DNA from 4 places in the Staphylococcus parequorum genome. Region 3 is predicted to be linked to each of the others. Evidence: riboswitches for the same ligand, from Rfam matches in the RefSeq annotation. Region 3 holds a riboswitch; each other region holds the start of a gene.
What was found. Region 3 has a riboswitch for S-adenosylmethionine ahead of AAA453_RS02940 (MetQ/NlpA family ABC transporter substrate-binding protein). Riboswitches for the same ligand answer to the same signal wherever they lie in the genome.

Region 1: another riboswitch for S-adenosylmethionine. It lies ahead of AAA453_RS11935 (methionine ABC transporter ATP-binding protein); the one in region 3 lies ahead of AAA453_RS02940 (MetQ/NlpA family ABC transporter substrate-binding protein).
Region 2: another riboswitch for S-adenosylmethionine. It lies ahead of AAA453_RS04765 (Na+/H+ antiporter NhaC family protein); the one in region 3 lies ahead of AAA453_RS02940 (MetQ/NlpA family ABC transporter substrate-binding protein).
Region 4: another riboswitch for S-adenosylmethionine. It lies ahead of metX (homoserine O-acetyltransferase MetX); the one in region 3 lies ahead of AAA453_RS02940 (MetQ/NlpA family ABC transporter substrate-binding protein).

Annotation. Positions count from the first base shown of each region.
Region 1 is NZ_CP150682.1:2,437,631-2,440,798, reverse strand. It holds gene AAA453_RS11955 (arsenate reductase family protein) at 1-160, shown strand, start outside; gene gcvH (glycine cleavage system protein GcvH) at 330-710, shown strand; gene AAA453_RS11945 (toprim domain-containing protein) at 1,015-1,407, shown strand; gene AAA453_RS11940 (thioredoxin family protein) at 1,404-1,703, shown strand; SAM riboswitch class I at 1,759-1,866, shown strand; gene AAA453_RS11935 (methionine ABC transporter ATP-binding protein) at 1,952-2,977, shown strand; gene AAA453_RS11930 (methionine ABC transporter permease) at 2,970-3,168, shown strand, end outside.
Region 2 is NZ_CP150682.1:1,039,528-1,042,695, reverse strand. It holds gene AAA453_RS04770 (SRPBCC family protein) at 1-143, opposite strand, end outside; gene AAA453_RS04765 (Na+/H+ antiporter NhaC family protein) at 424-1,716, opposite strand; SAM riboswitch class I at 1,840-1,941, opposite strand; gene AAA453_RS04760 (flavin reductase family protein) at 2,069-2,680, opposite strand; gene AAA453_RS04755 (SDR family oxidoreductase) at 2,751-3,168, opposite strand, start outside.
Region 3 is NZ_CP150682.1:655,304-658,471, reverse strand. It holds gene AAA453_RS02945 (lactate/malate family dehydrogenase) at 1-929, opposite strand, end outside; gene AAA453_RS02940 (MetQ/NlpA family ABC transporter substrate-binding protein) at 1,014-1,832, opposite strand; SAM riboswitch class I at 1,925-2,029, opposite strand; partial or broken gene panE (2-dehydropantoate 2-reductase) at 2,337-3,168, shown strand, end outside.
Region 4 is NZ_CP150682.1:269,214-272,381, reverse strand. It holds gene AAA453_RS01275 (DUF2232 domain-containing protein) at 1-129, opposite strand, end outside; gene metX (homoserine O-acetyltransferase MetX) at 436-1,404, opposite strand; SAM riboswitch class I at 1,465-1,565, opposite strand; gene AAA453_RS01265 (AzlD domain-containing protein) at 1,694-2,023, opposite strand; gene AAA453_RS01260 (AzlC family ABC transporter permease) at 2,020-2,715, opposite strand; gene serS (serine--tRNA ligase) at 3,044-3,168, opposite strand, start outside.

The DNA.
Region 1 (3,168 bases), 1.1 Mb from region 3:
TGAGCTTGGATTGAAAGATAAGTTGAAAGATTTAACGTATGATGAAAAGTTAGATTTATTGGCTTCAAATGGTATGTTAGTTAAAAGACCACTAGCTATTTCAGGAAATAAAGTTACAGTTGGATTTAAAGAAGACCAATATAAGGAAACTTGGTTATAAAATAAATTTTAATTTCATAATTAAATAAGTGGTTATAATAGTGATTGTGTAAACGCTTCATCTATTGCTATGAAAAAGATTTGATTGAATTATGTTATCGAGAAATAGTTGCTTGAAAGCTTTTCATATGGCATCATTAATATGTAAAATCATTTAGGAGGGGATTCTTGTGGCAGTACCGAGTGAATTTAAATATTCTAAAGAACATGAATGGGTTAAAATTGAAGGCAATACAGTAACAATTGGTATAACTGAATATGCTCAAGGTGAATTAGGAGATATCGTATTCGTTGAATTACCAGAAGTCGACGATGACATTAACGAAGGTGAAACTTTTGGTAGTGTTGAATCGGTAAAAACAGTTTCAGAACTTTACGCACCTGTTACTGGGAAAGTTGTCGAGTCTAACGAAGAATTAGAAGACAGCCCAGAATTCGTAAATGAATCACCATACGATAAAGCATGGATGGTAAAAGTTGAATTAAGCGATCAAAGTCAATTAGATGAATTATTATCTGCTGAGCAATACTCAGAAATGATTGGTGAATAAAAAATAAAGTGCGAACTCCATGATATTGATTATCTTGGGGTTTTTTTAATAAGAATATTTATTTTATATGCTTTTTGTCAAAAATAAACATGTATAAAGTGAGCTATAGTAGAGCCTAGCTTAGTAGAACTAAAGAACAGATATTATATAAGAAAAAGATCATCTGATTAGATGTCTTTAAATGACAAAAATCATTTTCAATAATAAGATAAGATTAGGAATATGTAAATTATGTTTATAGTCGCTAAGTATTGTGAAGAACTAAGTAGATTGAACAACTATCAACATTTAGAGGGTGGATGTCATGACGATACTAAACCAAGTGATCATTGTCGAAGGCAAGTCAGACAAGAAACGGGTAAAGCAAGTTATTGATCAGCCAATTGATATCATATGTACGAACGGTACTATGGGCATTGATAAAATCGATGAAATGGTTGAAACTTTATATGATAAACAAGTGTATATTCTTGTGGATTCAGATAAAGAAGGTGAAAAGATACGGAAATGGTTCAAACGATATCTCAGTGAAAGTAAACATATACGCATAGATAGACAATATTGTGAGGTTGCTAGATGCCCTAAACCATATTTATCCAGAGTACTGCGAAAACATGGTTTTTCTGTAAAAGATGCAGAAAAAGTAGCTAAAGCAAAATTAGATTATATAGCTGAAAGGGTAAGTTTATTAACATGAATGTAACAAGTGAACACCGTGCAGATGTGCACGAACATGAAGAAAAAGAAAAATATTTAATATTTGGTTATACACCAACGTGTGGAACTTGTAAAGTTTCAGAACGCATGTTAGATATAGCAAATGAAATTTTGAAGCTACCAATTACGAAAATAGATTTGAATTTTCATCCTGATTTTAGCCAAGCGCAAGAAATACAATCTGTACCTGTGCTCATGCTGATGTCTAAAGGTAAAGAACAGAAAAGAATTTACGCATTTCAATCTGTTCCTTATTTGTTAGAAAATTTAAAATAGTTATTGACGAAACATGAGTGCGATGATAGGATTAAAAATAATTAAATAAATGATACTCTTATCAAGAGTGGTGGAGGGATGTGCCCTTTGAAGCCCGGCAACCGTCTGAATCAGAAATGGTGCCAATTCACATGAAGTTATAATTAACTTTGGGAGATGAGAGAAGCGATTAATGCTTTCTCTTTTCTTCACTGCATAAAAGGGGAAGCATTTTTTAATTGATAGTGTAATACAAGGAGGCAAGTGTGATGATTGAATTAAATCAAATAGTCAAAAGGTACAAAACAAAAAAACACGACGTACTAGCTGTAGATCATGTTGATTTAAGCATTCAATCAGGCTCAATCTTTGGAGTGGTTGGTTTTTCAGGAGCGGGGAAAAGTACTTTAGTAAGACTCTTGAACAATCTCGAGCAACCTACTTCAGGTGACGTAATTATTGATGGAGATAAGATTGGTGATTTATCTAAATCAGATTTAAGAAAAAAACGTCAAAAAGTGAGCATGATTTTTCAACATTTTAATTTACTGTGGTCACGAAATGTATTAAATAATATTACATTCCCGCTAGAAATTGCTGGTGTTTCGCGTCGTGAAGCGAAGCAACGTGCTTTAGAATTAGTGGAATTGGTAGGACTAAAAGGAAGAGAAAATGCATATCCATCGGAATTGTCAGGTGGTCAAAAGCAACGTGTCGGTATTGCGCGTGCATTAGCTAATGAACCTACTGTATTGCTTTGTGATGAAGCAACAAGTGCGTTAGATCCTCAAACGACCGATGAAATTCTAGAATTATTATTAAAGATTAAAGAAGAACGAAATTTAACAATCGTAATCATTACACACGAAATGCATGTCATTCGACGTATCTGCGATGAAGTCGCTGTTATGGAAAGTGGCCGTGTAATTGAACAAGGCGAGGTTACAACTGTCTTTGAAAACCCACAACATGCAGTAACAAAACGCTTTGTGAAAGATGATTTAGACGATGATTTTGATGAATCTATCACAGATTTAATATCATTAAAGGAAAATGATTATGTAGTTCGCTTGAATTTTACAGGAAGCAATACTACGGAGCCGTTAGTATCATACATAACTAAGACGCATAATATTGATGTAAATATATTGGAAGCTAATATTAAACATACGAAAGATGGTTCAATCGGCTTTTTAGTAGTACATTTACCAACAGTAAATTCAGAAAAATTCGAAAAGTTCAAAAACGATTTAGAAGCGCAACACGTTTCAGTGGAGGTGTTAAAGCATGGGTAATTCGTTTGGTGACATACTCCGTGAGATGGTTACTATGCCAAATATCAGTTGGGACGAAGTTTGGTTAGCAACATATGAAACAATTTATATGACTGTAATAGCAACAGCATTTGCTTTTGTTTTAGGACTGATTTTAGGTGTTTTACTCTTCTTATCAGCTAAAAGTAAATCACCAGTTGCAAGAGTCTTTT
Region 2 (3,168 bases), 380 kb from region 3:
TTATTTGTTCTATCTGTTGTCATAAACCATTGTTTAAGAAAACGTTGATCTGTCCATGCTTGATATAATAATTCTGGTTCAACTTTAAATAGTCGTTCAAGTCGAATCTCAACGTATTCATTTTCAACATTATATTTACCCACGATTGTTCACCTACTTTCACTCTTAATTCTATTCTAACCTATTCTACAAGACTTCTAAACAATAATCATATGAATCATAAAATGTTCTAGTCTTTACTTTAAAACGATCAACTTCTATATTTTATCGTCAATAGTCAGTAAACGTCAAAATTTTAAACGTCACTTCCGTAAAAACATGTATTTAAGAACTTTTTATAAAATTACATTATATTCCAACATAATAAAAAGGGAGGTTCATCAGATACAAACAATGCACTGATTCTCCTTCCCTTTTAACCCCTTATTTTTTATTTAATCTTGGTAAGTTAAAGAAGATTGCAATCAAACCACAAACTCCTAAAATCATAGGATAAATAGAGTAAGGTAATAACTCAAATGGAGATATAGATGCCACACCTGCTGCTGCAATTAACTGTGGACTATAAGGTAAGAGTCCTTGGAAACAACTCGCAAACATATCCAAAATACTTGCAGATTTTCTTGGGTCTACATCGTATTCTTCCGAAATTTCTTTTGCTAGTGGACCAGCCATCAATATCGATATCGTATTATTCGCTGTTGAAATATCCGCTGCACTGACTAACCCAGCTATACCTAATTCTGCGCCACGTTTTGATTTCACTCTATTACGAACAAAGTGAAGTAACCATGTAATACCGCCGTTATGTTGAATAAGTGCTACAAGACCTCCGATAAGTAAGGCAATCATCGCTATATCTTCCATACCAATAATACCTTTTGAAATAGATCCTAATAATCCCGTCCAACCAAATGATCCATCTATAAGGCCAATTACTGCTGATAATGCGATACCACCTATAAGTACAATAATCACATTAATACCAATTAATGCTAATATCAGTACCATTAAATAAGGTAAGACTTTGATAATGTTATAGTCATAACTTTTAGTTGCATCAATTTGTGCTCCATTTGTTAAAAACCACAAAGCTATAATCGTAAATATAGCACCTGGCAACACAATTTTAATATTCACTTTAAATTTATCACTCATTTTTGTTTTTTGAGTACGTACAGCTGCGATTGTTGTATCTGAAATCATTGATAAATTATCACCAAACATTGCACCACCTACAACCGTAGCCATCGTAATAGCTGCTGAGACATCAGTTGCTTGACTCAATCCAAATCCAACAGGCGCTATTGCTGCTACTGTACCTACAGAGGTACCCATTGAAAGCGAAACAAACATACAAATAATAAATAAGCCTACGATAATTAAATTTTCTGGAATAAGTGACAATCCTAAATTAACTGTAGATTGCACGCCACCCATGTCTTCAGTAGTTTGAGAGAAGGCTCCAGCCAGTATAAAGATGAGCATCATTAAAATAATATTTGAATGACCCGCGCCTTTTGTGAAGACTTCCACTTTTTTATGAAACGTTTCTTTTCTATTTAAAATCAAAGCTACAATAGATGCTACTAAAATTGCTACATTTAAAGGCATTGTTGAAAAATCACCCGTACCAATACCTACACCTAAAAATAAGCCTACAAATACGAGCAATGGAATCAATGCCCAAGCGTTACCTTTCTTTATCTTCTCCATACAAAACCAACTTTCTATAAGGGTAAAAGCGTGAAATTTACTCATCGCTATTTCTTTGTTTTTCCTTTTTGAAAATAAAAAAACTCTTTTCTATTGAAGAAAAGAGTAAACGTTGTGTTTTCATTCTTATCTTCTAGCATACATTTATGCTACTGGAATTGGCACACGCATCATCATGTTGCCGAAGTATCGACGGGCCAGTCCCTCCACTTCTCTAGATAAGTTATTAAATTGTTCTATTACAGTACATTTTCAACTGTAATTCGTCAAATACTGATTTAGCTTAATACGTTAAAGCACGTTTGTCAACATTACTTTGCAATCATACGCTATATACAAAAAGTGCGACACCTTATTCAGTAGGTCGCACAATCGTAAATGTTTCTCCTAACGACGCATAGTCATTGCCGGCTAAGCGCGAGACAGCTGCTAATGCCTGAGCATCAATTTTACTATCTTCAAAGTATACATCATCATCGATATGGAACATAACGACTTCACCAATAATTAAATCAGAACCTTCTTGTGGATCGCCCAATGGAATAATTCTGTTTAATTTACATTCCATGCGGACTTTTGCTTGTTGTATCCCTGGGACAGAAACAAGTTCTGAATCAATACATGTTAAATTTGTTCTTTCTAGCTCATTACGCTTACGCTCTATTGGTGCTGCCGTTTTATTAACTTCTTCAACAATTGTTTCATCAGTAATATGAACGACAAATTCTTCGGTTTCTTCGATATTTACTGAGGTATCTTTTCGTTCACCTTCTGAACGGACCGTAGAAATCATAATCATTGGCGGTGCGCTATTCACTATATTAAAGAAACTGAATGGCGCTGCATTTAAATGACCTGATTTATCTTGAGAAGTAACAAATGCAATCGGTCTTGGAATTATACTCCCACTCAATAATTTATAATTTTGTTTTTTAGAGAGTGTATCTGCTTTAAATTGTTTCATATTTTATTACCATACCCTTCAAAAAATAAAAGCTAGATAATCTATAAGAGATTACTAACTTTTGATATCATTAGTCTAACTGAGTTCCGCCTGTTACACCATAAACTTGCCCAGTCGTATAACTCGACTCTTCAGCAGCTAAATGTACATATACTCCTGAAAGTTCAACAGGTTGCCCTGCTCTACCTAACACTTCTTTTTGACCAAATGTAGGTATCTTCGATTGTGGTTGTCCGCCAGATATTTGTAGGGGTGACCAAAATGGCCCAGGTGCTACACAATTCACACGAATACCTTTGGCACCTAATTCTTCTGATAAACTTTTAGTTAATGAAATGATTGCTGCTTTTGATGCTGCATAATCATGTAGGATAGGACTTGGATTATACCCTTGCACGGATGATGTTGTCGTAATTGTAGCACCCGGTTGTAAATAATCTAGTGCTTTTTGAACTGTCCAAAATATAGGATAAACGTTTGTTTCAAAT
Region 3 (3,168 bases):
TTTGTTACTTTACTAATTGTTTGTTGTATATATTGATGTGCCACTTTAAGCTGTTCAATTTCTGTTTGGCTGAGTTGAATTTCAAACCTCTGTTTAATACCCTCACGTGCCACTAATGTAGGTAGACTAAAGGCACTCTCATTCAAACCATATTCATTACTTATTGAAGTTAACGGCATGATGGTCTGTTGGTTTAATGCAATTGCTTGTATTAAATAATTAACTACTTTCGATATCGCTACATTTGTCCATCCTTTTTTATAAAACACATCCATAGATACCTGATCAATTTCTGAAGTTATACGTGTTTTATCGATTGGTGACGTATGCGTCAATTGTTCAAATTCATCTAATGTCATGCCATAAATTCTAACTTTACTCCATACTGGCACTGCATGTTGTCCATGTTCTCCAATCACAAATGCTTCAACATTCTTAGGGTCAACTTGGTAATATTTCGCAATCAATGTTTTAAAGCGAGATGTTTCCAAAGCTGTTCCAGTACCCATTATTTTATGAGAAGGATATTGAGATGCATTGCTCATATAAGTAATTGTATCTACTGGATTGGAAACTAAAATAACAATCGCATCTTGTGTCACTTGATTAATTTGTTTCATGACTTCCTCAATCATAATTCGGTTACCTTTCGCAAGCAATACACGATCGCCCTCATTAGGATCTGTTGGCACACTCGCTGTAATCACAATGAATGATGCATCAGCTAAATCTTCATAACTACTTTCTCGAATATTGATGTGTGTTGAATTCGGTAAACCTTGCGTGTGCAAATGATCCAGTGCTTCACCACTTGCTCTTTCTGTATCTGTATCAATTAATACAATATCTGAGAATAAATTTAAATTTTGGACGTCTGTGAGTACTTGGCTTCCTACTTTACCAAGTCCAATGATTCCTATTTTGGACATTTTATCCCTACCTTATCTATAGAATATTAATATATGATACTTTTAACTACTATATAAAATGTAACAAACGCATTGTGTTATATCTTATTTTTCATATGGAATGACATCTTGACCGTATTCTTTTTTAATAAAGTCTTGTGTATCTTTTGATTGTAGTACTTTAATTAACGTTTGGTATTTTTTATCATTTTTATGTCCTTTTTGAACGGCAACTATATTTGCAAATGGTGATGATTTATCCTCAACTGCAATCGAATCTTTATGTGGTGTTAGACCGTTATCGATAGCATAGTTAGAATTCATAATAACTGCCGCGCCTTCTTTACTGTTATATGTTTTAGGTAGAAATTCAGCGCCTTGTTTGTTATTAAATTTTAAATCTTTTTTATTTTCTACAATATCCTCAAATTTTGCATCTTCAATATTTACACCTTTTTTAATTTTAATTAAGCCTTTATCAACAAAAAATGATAAGAAGCGTCCTTCTTCAGCAGGGTTGTTCGATACATAAATCGTTGATCCTTTAGGGATATCTTTAATATCTTTATATTTTTTACTGTAAACACCCATTGGCGTAGTTAAGACTTTTCCTACTTCTTCAATATTATAGTTATGATCTTCTTTTTCAGCTTTTAGATAAGGTACATGTTGGAAAAAGTTTGCATCTACATCGCCTTTATCCAATAATTTATTAGGTACTTTATAGTCATTCACCGTCTTAATTTCTAAATCATAACCTTCTTCTTTCATTGCTTTTTTAGCATGTTTAAGCACTTCGCCATGTGGTGCTGGAGATGTTGCTATCGTGATTTTTTTATCTTCACCTTCGCCCTTTGAATTTCCGCATGCTGCCAATATAACTACTAATACTAATAATGAAACTAAACTTATAACCCTTTTCATCAAATCTCTCCTTATAATTTGTTTTACTTTACGACTAAAGCTATGTATAAAAAAATACTTTCTCTTCATTTTCAAGAGAAAGTATCCACCTTCTCTCATCTTTGAAAGTAAAATTACTTTCTGTGAATTAGCACCATTTCAAAAACGACGGTTGCTGGGCTTCATAGGGCACATCCCTCCACCACTCTAGATAAGAGTAAATCATATGCAATTGATTGTTTTAATCCTAGCATCGCGATCATGATTAGTCAATGAGTTTTTAGAAAATTCTAAATCATTTGCTTTCATAAATATTTTCACTTTCGTTCCATGTGAAACAATAATCATTCTGATAAATAACTTTATAATTTGAGGAGTTTAAAGAAAGAATAATACCTTAATTTAATATATACATCTACAATAATAATATAAAATATATATAAAAGTATGCGTAATAATTTTATGAAGTGGTATATATACATTAACGAGATAGAAACAATACATAACATGAGGAGTTGCATAATAATGAGAATTTTAGTCTTAGGAGCAGGTGGTATCGGTGGTTACTTTGGTGGTCGCCTAGCTGAAGGTGGTCAAAACGTTACATTTCTAGTACGTTCAAAAAGAAAAGCATATCTAGAACGAAATGGTCTATCTATTCATAGCGAAAAAGGTGACTATCATTTTAACCCTCAACTTATTACAAGAAAAGACCGCGTGAAACCATTTGATGTAGTACTCTTGTCTTCTAAGTCTTATCATTTAGAACATGCCCTTGAAGATTTAACACCATTTGTTAATGGCAATACGGTGATTATTCCATTACTTAATGGAATCGCACATCTACCGAAGTTACAGTCAACTTTTGGCGACAATAAAGTCATGGGTGGCTATTGTGTCATTGAAACGACGATAAACCCCGTAGGTGAAATCGTTCATACAAGTCCTTTTGACAAACTCTTTTTTGGTGAATTGAATGGCGACCAAAGTGAACGTGCTGAACAAATTGCTCAAGCTTTTTCAAATACTAAGGCTGAATTTATTTTAAGTTCAAATATCCAGCAAGGTATGTGGCATAAATATTTAATGATCACTGTACTATCAAGTCTTACTACACTCATGCATGCGCCAATTGGACCAATTCGTGATAGCGTGGGAGGCGTAGATTTTATTGAGTCACTATACAACGAAGCCGCTTCAATTATGCGTGCACATAATGCGCCCATTTCGGATAATATCGTCGATCAATATATGAAATCACTGCCGAAATTATCTTATCACTTCAAGACTTCTATGCAACGAGATATGGAAAAAGGATTAAATATTGAAGCAGATCATTTACAAGGTTATTTGTTAC
Region 4 (3,168 bases), 390 kb from region 3:
CGCAAACAAACTCAATACAAGCCCAAGCGGTGGTAATATATGTAAAGCTAAAGCTACTACGACTAGCGTGATTATACTAAGTATAGTTGCCTTAGGATATATTTTTGAAAACAAATTCGCCACTCCCATACTATTTTTGACTATAACTTTTATTTTAACCTCTTTAAAACTTTTATACAATTATTGCCAACTCATTTCTATAGAAGTTAAACATACGCTACACATTCAACTATTCGAAGATAAACTAATATTCATCCTTTCAGTTGATATTGAGACAGCTAAATCCCCTATTACTTCACAAGATCACAGCTATTTCCATGTGTTTTCCCAGAAAAAATAGGACCTACAAAGCAGTCAGTCTACTTTGTAGGTCCTATTGGTTATTCTGATTCTGCTGTGTCGTCCTAAATTTAACATTCTATAGTACAGTCACGCTCATTTACGCTTGATTTTATAAACCTTTAAGAAATGGTATAAATTAGGTGCCCAATCATTAAAATTAACTAAAAACCCATCATGCCCTACATTGTCAGGTACAAAGAAATGTTTATGGTATTTGAATCGTTGGCCAACTGCATAAACAAGATCATCAGGATAAAGTAAGTCATCCGCAAAGCCCATTGTCATAATCTTAGTATCCAGTCTGCTGAACACTTCGTCCACGTCATCACGCCCTCTATCCACATCGTGGCTGTCTAAGACGTCAAGCAGTGTTAAATAACATGCATAACTAAAGTGTTTCATAAACTTATCGCCTTGGTGCCTTTGATATGCAACCACTTGATCTGGCGAGAAGCGTTGTTCATAACTTTTAGACGAACGGTATGTTAAGAAGCCGAGTTGTCTTGCGATACTCATACCTTGTTCATGGTCTAAATGAATCGCTTGTCTCGCAATTTCATTAAATGCACGACTATATGAAGATGTTCTCTGTGTAGCAGCAAGTATAACTGCTTTATCAACCTCAAATTTACGGTTATATAATAACTCTACTGCTTGCATGCCACCTAAAGAGCCACCTATAAGTATATTAATACGTTCAAAGCCTAAATGCTCAATACCTAATTCAATTGCACGCACAATATCACGCAAAGTCAGTTGTTCTGGGAAGTCTTCATCCGTAAGCGCAGAACTAGAGCCAAATGGACTACCAATTACATTGAAAGTTAAAAACTGATAATCATTAATCGGCATATAACCACCATCAATAATACCTCTCCACCATCCAGGTTGTTCATTTGTGCCATATGTTAAGTGATTTCCTGTCAAAGCATGACACACGACCACAAGAGGTTGACCTTTCAATCCAACATGTTCGTAACGTAATTTTAAGTTTGAGATCGTTTCTCCTGACTCTGTTGTAAATGGTCCTAATTCTAATGTATCAACCGTATAATTCGTCATGACTTACCTCCTACTTAGTAAAAAAACTCCTCACTATTCAATAAGTAAGAAGTTGAAAATTACTTATCATTCGACTATATCGTTGGTTTTAGCACCGTACTTTATTTAGCCGGTTGCTGAAGCATCATTGGGCCAAATCCCTTAGCTTCTCGAAATAAGATTTATTTTAATTGTATTGCACTACATTACTACTATTGATGTTCCAACAATCCATTCATTTTTAAAAAATGTCGGAATTTTCTAATTATTGTCATTCTAACGGATAAAATGATTTACATCAATGAAATAATTAAAATACCCATCTTAATGCAGCCATAATAATAATGCCACCTATGATTGTAATTGTTAAACTACGTGTGATAACTGCAATCACTATTGTCGGGACCATCGTAATTAGAAACGGCACATTAATGCTATAACCCATCATGCCATCTTGTTGTTCAATCAAACCATCAATAACTAAAGCAGTAAATAACGTGATTGGTATAAACGACAACCATTTTACAACTCTTTCAGATAGTTTAATTTTAGATATAAGTAAAAACGGTATAATCCGTGTAAACCATGTCACAATACCACAAAGCAAAATAATAATAAGCATATGCGTCGTTGTTGTCATCGTTCCATCACCACCCCGAGTCCAGCTGCTACCGTAGAAGCAAGAATAATTGCCACGTAAGACGGCATAAAGAGACTTAGAAGAAGCATCATCACAATTACAGTAATGATCAATACAAAATACGTCTTGATGCGAGAGCGTTGAACTGATTCAAACTGTGACACAGCTAAAAAGATAAACATCGCAGCAATAGCGAAATCTAAACCTAACGTCTCTGGGTTGTTTATGTATTTTCCAAATATAGCACCAATAACACATGCAAATGTCCAAAACAAATAAGCTGTGATATTTAAACCATATAACCAACGATCGTTAATTTTTTCTCCTTTAAGATGTGGCGTAATTGCTACACCAAACGTTTCATCTGTAATAAGCGTTGAAAGTCCTATTCGATTTAATAAGCCGTATGATTGGTAACTCGGTGCAAGCGTCATACTTAGTAGAAACATTCTGGAATTTACGATAAATGCTGTTAACACAATCGCAGAAATCGGTGTACCTGCGATGACTAATGCACAAATGATGAATTGTGCAGCACCAGCATATACAAGTAAGCAGAGTAAGATAATTTCAAGCAAACTAAATCCTGAGGCTACAGCAACAATTCCAAAAGACAGCCCTACCCCAGCGTATCCTAATAATGTAGGAACACATTCTTTCACACCTTGCTTAAAAGTTACATGCGCTTCCATTACCTCACTCCTTTCATTTTTAATTTTAAAAAACAATAGCTTAAGTTTAATATAAATTAGGCGTTATATTCAATCACTTTAGCATTCCGTTTGTGTGACGGAAGACAACCCTCTGTTTTAAAAATCTTATTTATCAACGTTTTAAACTTTTCTGAATCTTATGAAATATTTTAGACTTACCTGTTATTTTTCACATGAAAAACCATTGATGTTACTTACATAATTTTATAAATCCACTTAATTTTACCCCTCCCCTACCCCACCTCGATATAAATAAAGAGCGCAACAAAGGTCTTTGCTACGCTCTTTTAGCCATACTTATTTAATTTTATTTTACAGGACGGATCTCTGTTTTACCGCCCATAAATGGAACTAAAGCATCAGGTATTGTAATAGAACCATCTGCGTTTTGATAGTTTTCAACGATTGCTGCAAATGTACGTCCCACTGCTA